Regions from separate parts of the Bombilactobacillus folatiphilus genome, predicted to be linked through region 2. Evidence: a T-box and tRNA genes for the amino acid it is inferred to sense, from the RefSeq annotation. Region 2 holds a T-box; the other holds one or more tRNA genes.
What was found. A T-box is a leader RNA that pairs with one kind of tRNA and senses whether it is charged. The one in region 2 lies ahead of leuS (leucine--tRNA ligase), so its partner is inferred to be a tRNA-Leu.
Positions count from the first base shown of each region.

Region 1: it has a tRNA-Leu gene. The T-box ahead of leuS (leucine--tRNA ligase) is inferred to sense a tRNA for this amino acid. The anticodon was not compared.

Region 1 covers NZ_CP093366.1:1,273,132-1,276,746, reverse strand. Annotated here, with positions in the region: gene MOO45_RS06455 (glycosyltransferase family 4 protein) at 1-405, shown strand, start outside; gene nadE (ammonia-dependent NAD(+) synthetase) at 433-1,251, shown strand; gene MOO45_RS06445 (hypothetical protein) at 1,267-1,692, shown strand; tRNA gene MOO45_RS06440 (tRNA-Leu) at 1,744-1,830, shown strand; gene MOO45_RS06435 (cold-shock protein) at 2,017-2,217, shown strand; gene MOO45_RS06430 (glycoside hydrolase family 73 protein) at 2,326-2,973, shown strand; gene MOO45_RS06425 (xanthine phosphoribosyltransferase) at 3,044-3,615, shown strand, end outside.
Region 2 covers NZ_CP093366.1:1,045,303-1,048,917, forward strand. Annotated here, with positions in the region: gene leuS (leucine--tRNA ligase) at 1-1,575, opposite strand, end outside; T-box leader at 1,617-1,828, opposite strand; gene MOO45_RS05330 (glycoside hydrolase family 73 protein) at 1,862-2,947, opposite strand; gene MOO45_RS08185 (phosphatase PAP2 family protein) at 3,272-3,615, shown strand, end outside.

The DNA.
Region 1 (3,615 bases), 230 kb from region 2:
CAATTAAAGCAATTAGTGCAGGAGTTACAAATTCAAGATCGAATTGATTTTATCGGCTTTAAGGATGATACAACGCCGTATTACCAGAATTCTGATTTATTTGTATTGCCTTCAACTTCAGAGGGTTTTCCGATGGTCTTACTTGAGTCAGCTAATAATGGGTTACCGATGATTGTTAGCGATACGGGATCTGATGCACAGGTGGTGCATGAAGATACTGGTTGGGTAGTAGCAATTAACGATTTAGAACAATTGAAGCAAGCTTTAGTAGCTGCGCATGAGTCGTGGCAAAATGATGGATTACGGACTCGTGGTCAAAAATTTTATCAATATTGTGCGACTAATTTTTCCAGTACGCGTTTGGCGCAAACGGTCATGAAGATTTATGAAGATGTGTTAAAGTAAAAAGATCAGTAGAAATGAGGTAGAAGGATGCGGCCTTTACAAAAAAAGATTATTGCTTATGAACGTGTTCAGCCAAAGATTGATCCAGCACAAGAAGTACAACGTTCAATAACTTTTTTGCAAACTTTTTTACAAAAAAACAATTTAGAAACACTTGTATTAGGAATTTCGGGTGGACAAGATTCCACTTTGACCGGACGATTGTGTCAATTAGCGGTGGCTCAATTACGTCAACAAAATCCACAGCGTAATTATCAATTTATTGCTGTCCGTTTGCCCTATAGCCAACAGGCAGATGAACAAGACGCTTTGAAGGCATTAGAATTTATTCAGCCCGATCAGACGATGCGTGTAAATATTCAACCAGCAGTTGATGCAGCAGTGGCAAGTATTGAAGCTAACGATTTGGCGATTAGTGATTTTAATAAGGGCAATCTTAAAGCACGGCAGCGGATGGTTGTGCAATATGCTATCGCTGGTGCAACAAAGGGTGCTGTGGTGGGAACGGATCATGCAGCCGAAAATATTACAGGTTTTTATACCAAATATGGTGATGGTGCTACAGATATTACGCCGCTATTTAGGTTGGATAAGCGCCAAGGGCGTGTTTTGTTACAATATTTAGGGGCTCCTGAAGCTTTATATCAAAAAACACCTACGGCTGACTTGGAAGAGCAACGGCCAAGTTTAGCTGATGAAGTAGCTTTGGGAGTCACTTATCAAGATATTGATGACTATTTGGAAGGCAAGGACGTTTCAGAGACAGCGGCGGAAAAAATTGAAGCTTGGTATCTGAAAACGGAACATAAACGTCAGTTACCATATACAGTTTTTGATCAATTTTAAAATGAGGTATTAAACATGAATAAAATGCAACAACGCGCATTACATTATGCGAATACATTGAATGATGTTTTGCAGAAGACACAAGAAATTCAAGAAGATTTGAATCCCAAGTTTCAGGAAATCAAAACAGCTTTGGACAACGACCAATTAGTTGAGATGGCGTCTTCGCATTATTTACAAATTCAGGGCGATTTTCAGCATGGAACAGATGAGTATGCCAAATTAACACAAAAATTGGCGGCTTTGAAAGCTCCAGCTAAAATTATGGGTGTTCATTTGAATTTGGTTCATTCTTATCAAGCCTATGTGCAAGCTTGTCAACAGATGATTGATAGTATGAAAGATGATCGAACTGTTGATCAAGAGGCATTTAAAGCCTCTGAGTTAGCTCAAGATCAGGCGACGGATGAAATGACTAAATGTTTGCAACGGATGAATTAATTACCCTTGCAAATTAGCCTTGTTCATATTATGATAAATAAGTGCTTGTTTGCGGGTATGGCGGAATTGGCAGACGCGCAAGACTAAGGATCTTGTGGAGAATTAATCTCCGTGGAAGTTCGAGTCTTCTTACCCGCATTTCTAAAAAAGCATGTAATTGTGGCTTGTTTTAGAATTGTTTTCAAAAATTAGTTTGCTAATATTTTGTGAACATGTTAATATTAATTTGTGTTTTTGAATGGTTATGGTTCGATGGTTCATGTGTAACTAACTTCCATATCGGCCACAAAGAAATGCAAAAAGTGTTTTGAGGAGGATGTTCACATGGAACATGGAACAGTAAAATGGTTTAACGCTGAAAAAGGTTATGGTTTTATTACTCGTGAAGATGGCAGTGATGTATTTGTACATTTCTCAGCTATCAATGGTGAAGGTTATAAAACTCTTGAAGAAGGTCAAGGCGTAACTTTCGATATCGAAGAAAGTGATCGTGGACCACAAGCAGTTAACGTAAATAAAGACTAAATCTTATAGTTTAAGTCATTGACCAGCCTATGGGCTGGTTTTTTTGTGCTCAAAATTAAAAAATTCATGCTATGATAAGAACGTTTAAAGAATTCAAAGGATGGATAAGTGGGTAAAACAAGAAAAAAACGGCGTTCATCAAGACGATATAATAATCGATCGGAGACCAATTGGCTATTTGGCTTACTGGCTTTAAGTTTAGGTTTTGTCCTAGCCATCGTGATGATCAATCATATTCGGCAAGCAATCGTACAGTCTCAACCTCAAATTCAAGTTCAAAATAAAATTGATCCTAAGGAACATTTTATTCGACAAATTAAACCTGCAGCAGTTCAGTATGGTAGTCAGTACCATGTTTTACCAAGTATTACAATTGCGCAGGCAATTTTGGAAAGTGATTGGGGCAAAAGTAAATTGGCGAGTAACTACTATAATTTATTTGGCGTGAAAGATGACACTCCACAACGTTCTAAAGAGATGAAAACCAAAGAATACCATCATGGCGAGTGGACGACTGTGAGTGCAAATTTTCGAGTCTATCAAAATTTTGCACAATCCATTGCGGAACATGATGCACTAATGGTCAAAGGTACTACTTGGAATCCACAACAATATCAACATGTACTTGCTGCGGATAATTATGTGGATGCAGCCAAAGCTCTTCAGCAAGATGGTTATGCGACGGATCCAGATTACGCTCAAAAATTAATTGAGATTATTGAAACGTATAATTTGGATCAATATGATCCCAAATAAAGTATAGGTGTTTCCCTAAAGCGTCGGTAATGTTAATCTTAAACGTAAGGAAAATGAAGGGAGAATCGGTATGCGTGAATTAGAAGAACGAATCAAACAAGATGGTCGGGTCTTAAATCAAGACGTATTAAAAGTTGATACTTTTTTAAATCATCAAGTTGATCCGATGTTGATGCAAAAAATTGGTCATGAATTTTACAAATATTTTCAAGATTATCCTATTACGAAAATTCTGACTGTAGAGTCTTCAGGTATTGCACCGGCGATCTTGACTGGTTTAGAATTTCAAGTTCCCGTCATTTTTGCTCGGAAACATCGTTCTATTACGATGAATAAGGATTTATATGTTGCAGATGTTTACTCATTTACGAAAAAAGTTGCTAATAAAATTAGTATTGCGAAAACATTTTTGAACAGTCAAGATCATGTTTTGATTATTGATGATTTTTTGGCAAATGGGCAAGCAGTGTCTGGTTTAACGGAAATTATTCAGCAAGCGGGGGCCCATTTGGAAGGCGTTGGGATTGTGATTGAAAAGACTTTCCAAAAGGGTCGCCAGCTAATTGATCAGCAACAAATTCCCATTCTTTCTTTAGCTCGAATTAGTGGTTTTCAGAATGGAAAAGTCATCTTTACAGAAAA
Region 2 (3,615 bases):
TAAATCAACAGGCATCCAATCTTTTAATTTTTGGTAATCAGCAATGGCTTCTTTATTATGCGGATCCACATAACGCAAAAAGTACCATGAACTCCCCGCCCATTGTGGCATTGTATTCGTTTCACGTCGACCTTTGCGACCATTTTCATCAACCACGTTTACCCAATCAGTTAAATTAGCTAATGGACTTTCAACCGTTCCTGAAGGTTTAATATCATGTTCAGCCGGCAAACGCAAAGGCAACTGGTCTTCTGGAACTAAACTTGTTGTACCATCTTCCCAATGAATCACGGGGATCGGTTCGCCCCAATAACGTTGACGTGAAAAAACCCAATCACGTAAACGATAATTAACCTTCTTTTGCCCAACTTGTTTCTCTTCCAACCAAGCAATCATTTTGGTAATTGCTTGCTCTTTATCTAAACCATTCACAAATCCAGAATTAATGTGCTCGCCATCACCTGTATAAGCTTTATTGTCGACGTTACCACCGGCAATAACTGCCTTAATTGGTAATGAAAAAGTTTTAGCAAACTCATAATCACGATCATCATGTGCTGGGACAGCCATGATAGCACCAGTTCCATAACTAGCCAAAACATAATCCGAAATCCAAATTGGCAATTTCTCACCATTAACTGGATTAATCGCATAAGCTCCCGTAAAAGCTCCTGTCTTTTCGGTACTCAAATCAGTCCGATCCAGATCACTTTTTCGAGCAGCTTGTTCTTGATAATGTTTCACGGCTTCGACACGATTAGATGTAACAATTTGATCAACCAATTCATGTTCAGGTGCCATAACCACATACGTAGCTCCAAACAAAGTATCCGGACGCGTGGTAAAAACATTGAAAGTTTGATCACAATCAGCAATTTGAAATTTAACTTCTGCCCCAACTGAACGTCCAATCCAATTCCGTTGCATCTCCTTGATGCTTTCTGGCCAATCAATTATATCTAAATCATCTAATAATCGATCTGCATAAGCTGTAATTTTGAGCATCCACTGTTTCATGGGCCTACGATAAACTGGAAAACCACCACGTTCAGTTTTACCATTAACAATTTCTTCGTTGGCAACTACCGTCCCCAAATCAGGGCTCCAATTAACTGGCACTTCTGCCTCATAAGCTAGACCCTTTTTATACAACTGTTCAAAAATCCATTGTGTCCATTTATAATAATCTGGATCTGTTGTATTAACTTCCCGATCCCAATCGTAAGAAAAACCCAATGAATTAATTTGCCGTTTAAATGTATCAATATTATGTTGAGTAAATTCCTTAGGATCATGACCAGTTTTAATTGCATATTGTTCAGCAGGTAGGCCAAAGGCATCCCACCCCATTGGATGTAAAACATTATATCCTTGCATACGTTTCATTCGTGCAACGATATCTGTTGCGGTATAACCTTCTGGATGTCCTACATGTAGCCCTTTACCTGATGGATATGGAAACATGTCTAAAGCATAAAAATTTTTTCTCTTGGGATCCTCCGTTGTCTTAAAGGTCTTATTCTTCAACCAATAAGCCTGCCATTTTTTTTCAATCACATTATGGTTATAACTCATATTTATTTACCCTCCTACAAAAAAATCCTATTGCAAAATTGCAATAGGACGAATTTTCCGCGGTACCACCTAAGTTTCATATAAAAAATATATAACTCTCAAGTAATTAACGATACCCCGTGACCACTTACTCATTTCAGTACCCAATATTCAAAGACGAGTTCATCAATCTCTTGTTATAGACTCACACTGAACGTCTATTCTCTGTCAAAGCAAATGAAGATCGACTACTATTTCTTTGAAAAATCATATATCTCATTATAGATAAACTATACACTAAATACAACTAATCTTGTGAATTTTTTTCATTAGACTGCCCTATTACATTCGCATTTTTACTTGTAGGCAAATCTGAACTAGACTTTTGAGGACCACCAGTCGAATCCACTCCAGAATGTGTAGCATGTCCTGCATTTTGCGTGTTATTGCTATTAACCGTCACAGATGACCATGAATTAGGTTTTACAACTTTTTTAGGTGCACCTTGCGTTATTTCATTTGTTTGATTAATCAACTGACTAACCGCATTTGTACTTACCACAACAGGGACTGTCACATTACCATAACTCAATGGGACATCATTAGCAGGATTATGGAATTTATTTCGGACAATAACTGGTGCCTGTTGATCTTGATAAGTGTTCTTTGTAGAATCAATATTTTCTTGTTGTGAAACACTATTAGTTAAAAAACTAACTTTATCAACAACGATATCATTGGCATTAGGATTTTGACTTGGAGATTGATCAAAACGAGTCAAGTCATATTTTTCAATTAAACTGTTCAACTTATCCGCATAAGATGTATCTGTTGCATAACGCCCTGTCAAAAAAGCGGTGGCATCTTTATATGAACTAGTTTTACTGCGCCAAGTGCCCGCATAATTATTTTCTCGCAACAAACGTACATAATCTTCCAAAGATTCTTTGTAAGAAGGGTACTTACGAAAATTAGATTGAATGCCATACAAATTGCCACTACCATCATCTTCTTGGGTCGCCATATTAACTGCGTCACCCTTAAAACTTCCTTTAACTCCAAAAAGATTATAATTAGGAATCTGTGATAATGAACTAGTTCCCCAACCACTTTCTAGTAAAGCCTGTGCTAACATTACCGAAGCATAAAGATCGTTATTACTTGCTAATTTTTGAGCAGAAAGTCCTAAAAAATTCAAAAAAATTTGATCCCCATAACCATTAGAAACAATCGTATTATCTAAGTTTTCAGCATCATTAACATTTATAGTTATCGGCTCTAAGCTGTTCGCATTTACTAATTGAGAATCTAAGTGAAACACTTTCAGTGATAATACTAAAATTGTAGCACTTACAAATAAACTGGCAGATTGCTTTAAATTTTTTCTTAACACAAATTTATCCCCTAATAATTCTATAAATTTAACTTTCCATGCTATATTATTATAGCTAAACCAAATTAATATCAACATCTGACCAAACAATCAGAACATTAACCTAATATGGAGCATTTTATGAAAAAAAAAACTTTATATACTGTCCTCACCCTATTTTTTATGTCACTAATTATCATTTTAACATTAGGAATTGCTACTCACAATACGTGGATTAATATCTTGGATCAATATGGATTTCATATCTTAAACATTTTCAGTCAAAAATATGCGTGGTTCTTCGCTGCAATCACCATTTGGGGCGCTCCAAAAACAATCTTAATGATGAGTATTGTTATCATCATCTTCCTTAAAACAACACGTCAACAAATTTTTTTCAGCGGAACCATCCTGACCAATTTATTGCTCAATAATATTCTAAAAAACATTTTTCAAAGACCACGCCCAACATTAATCCATTTAGTTCATGCCAATGGCTTCAGTTTCCCAAGCGGCCACGCAATGGCTACAACTAGTTTTTTCCTCAGCTTAGGTATCATCTATTATCAAATTACGAAAAAAAAGCAATTACCATTTTTATTTATGATAATTGCTTTTACGATAATTTTAAGTCGACCAATATTACATGTTCATTATCTATCTGATGTTTTAGCCGGAACTTGTTTAGC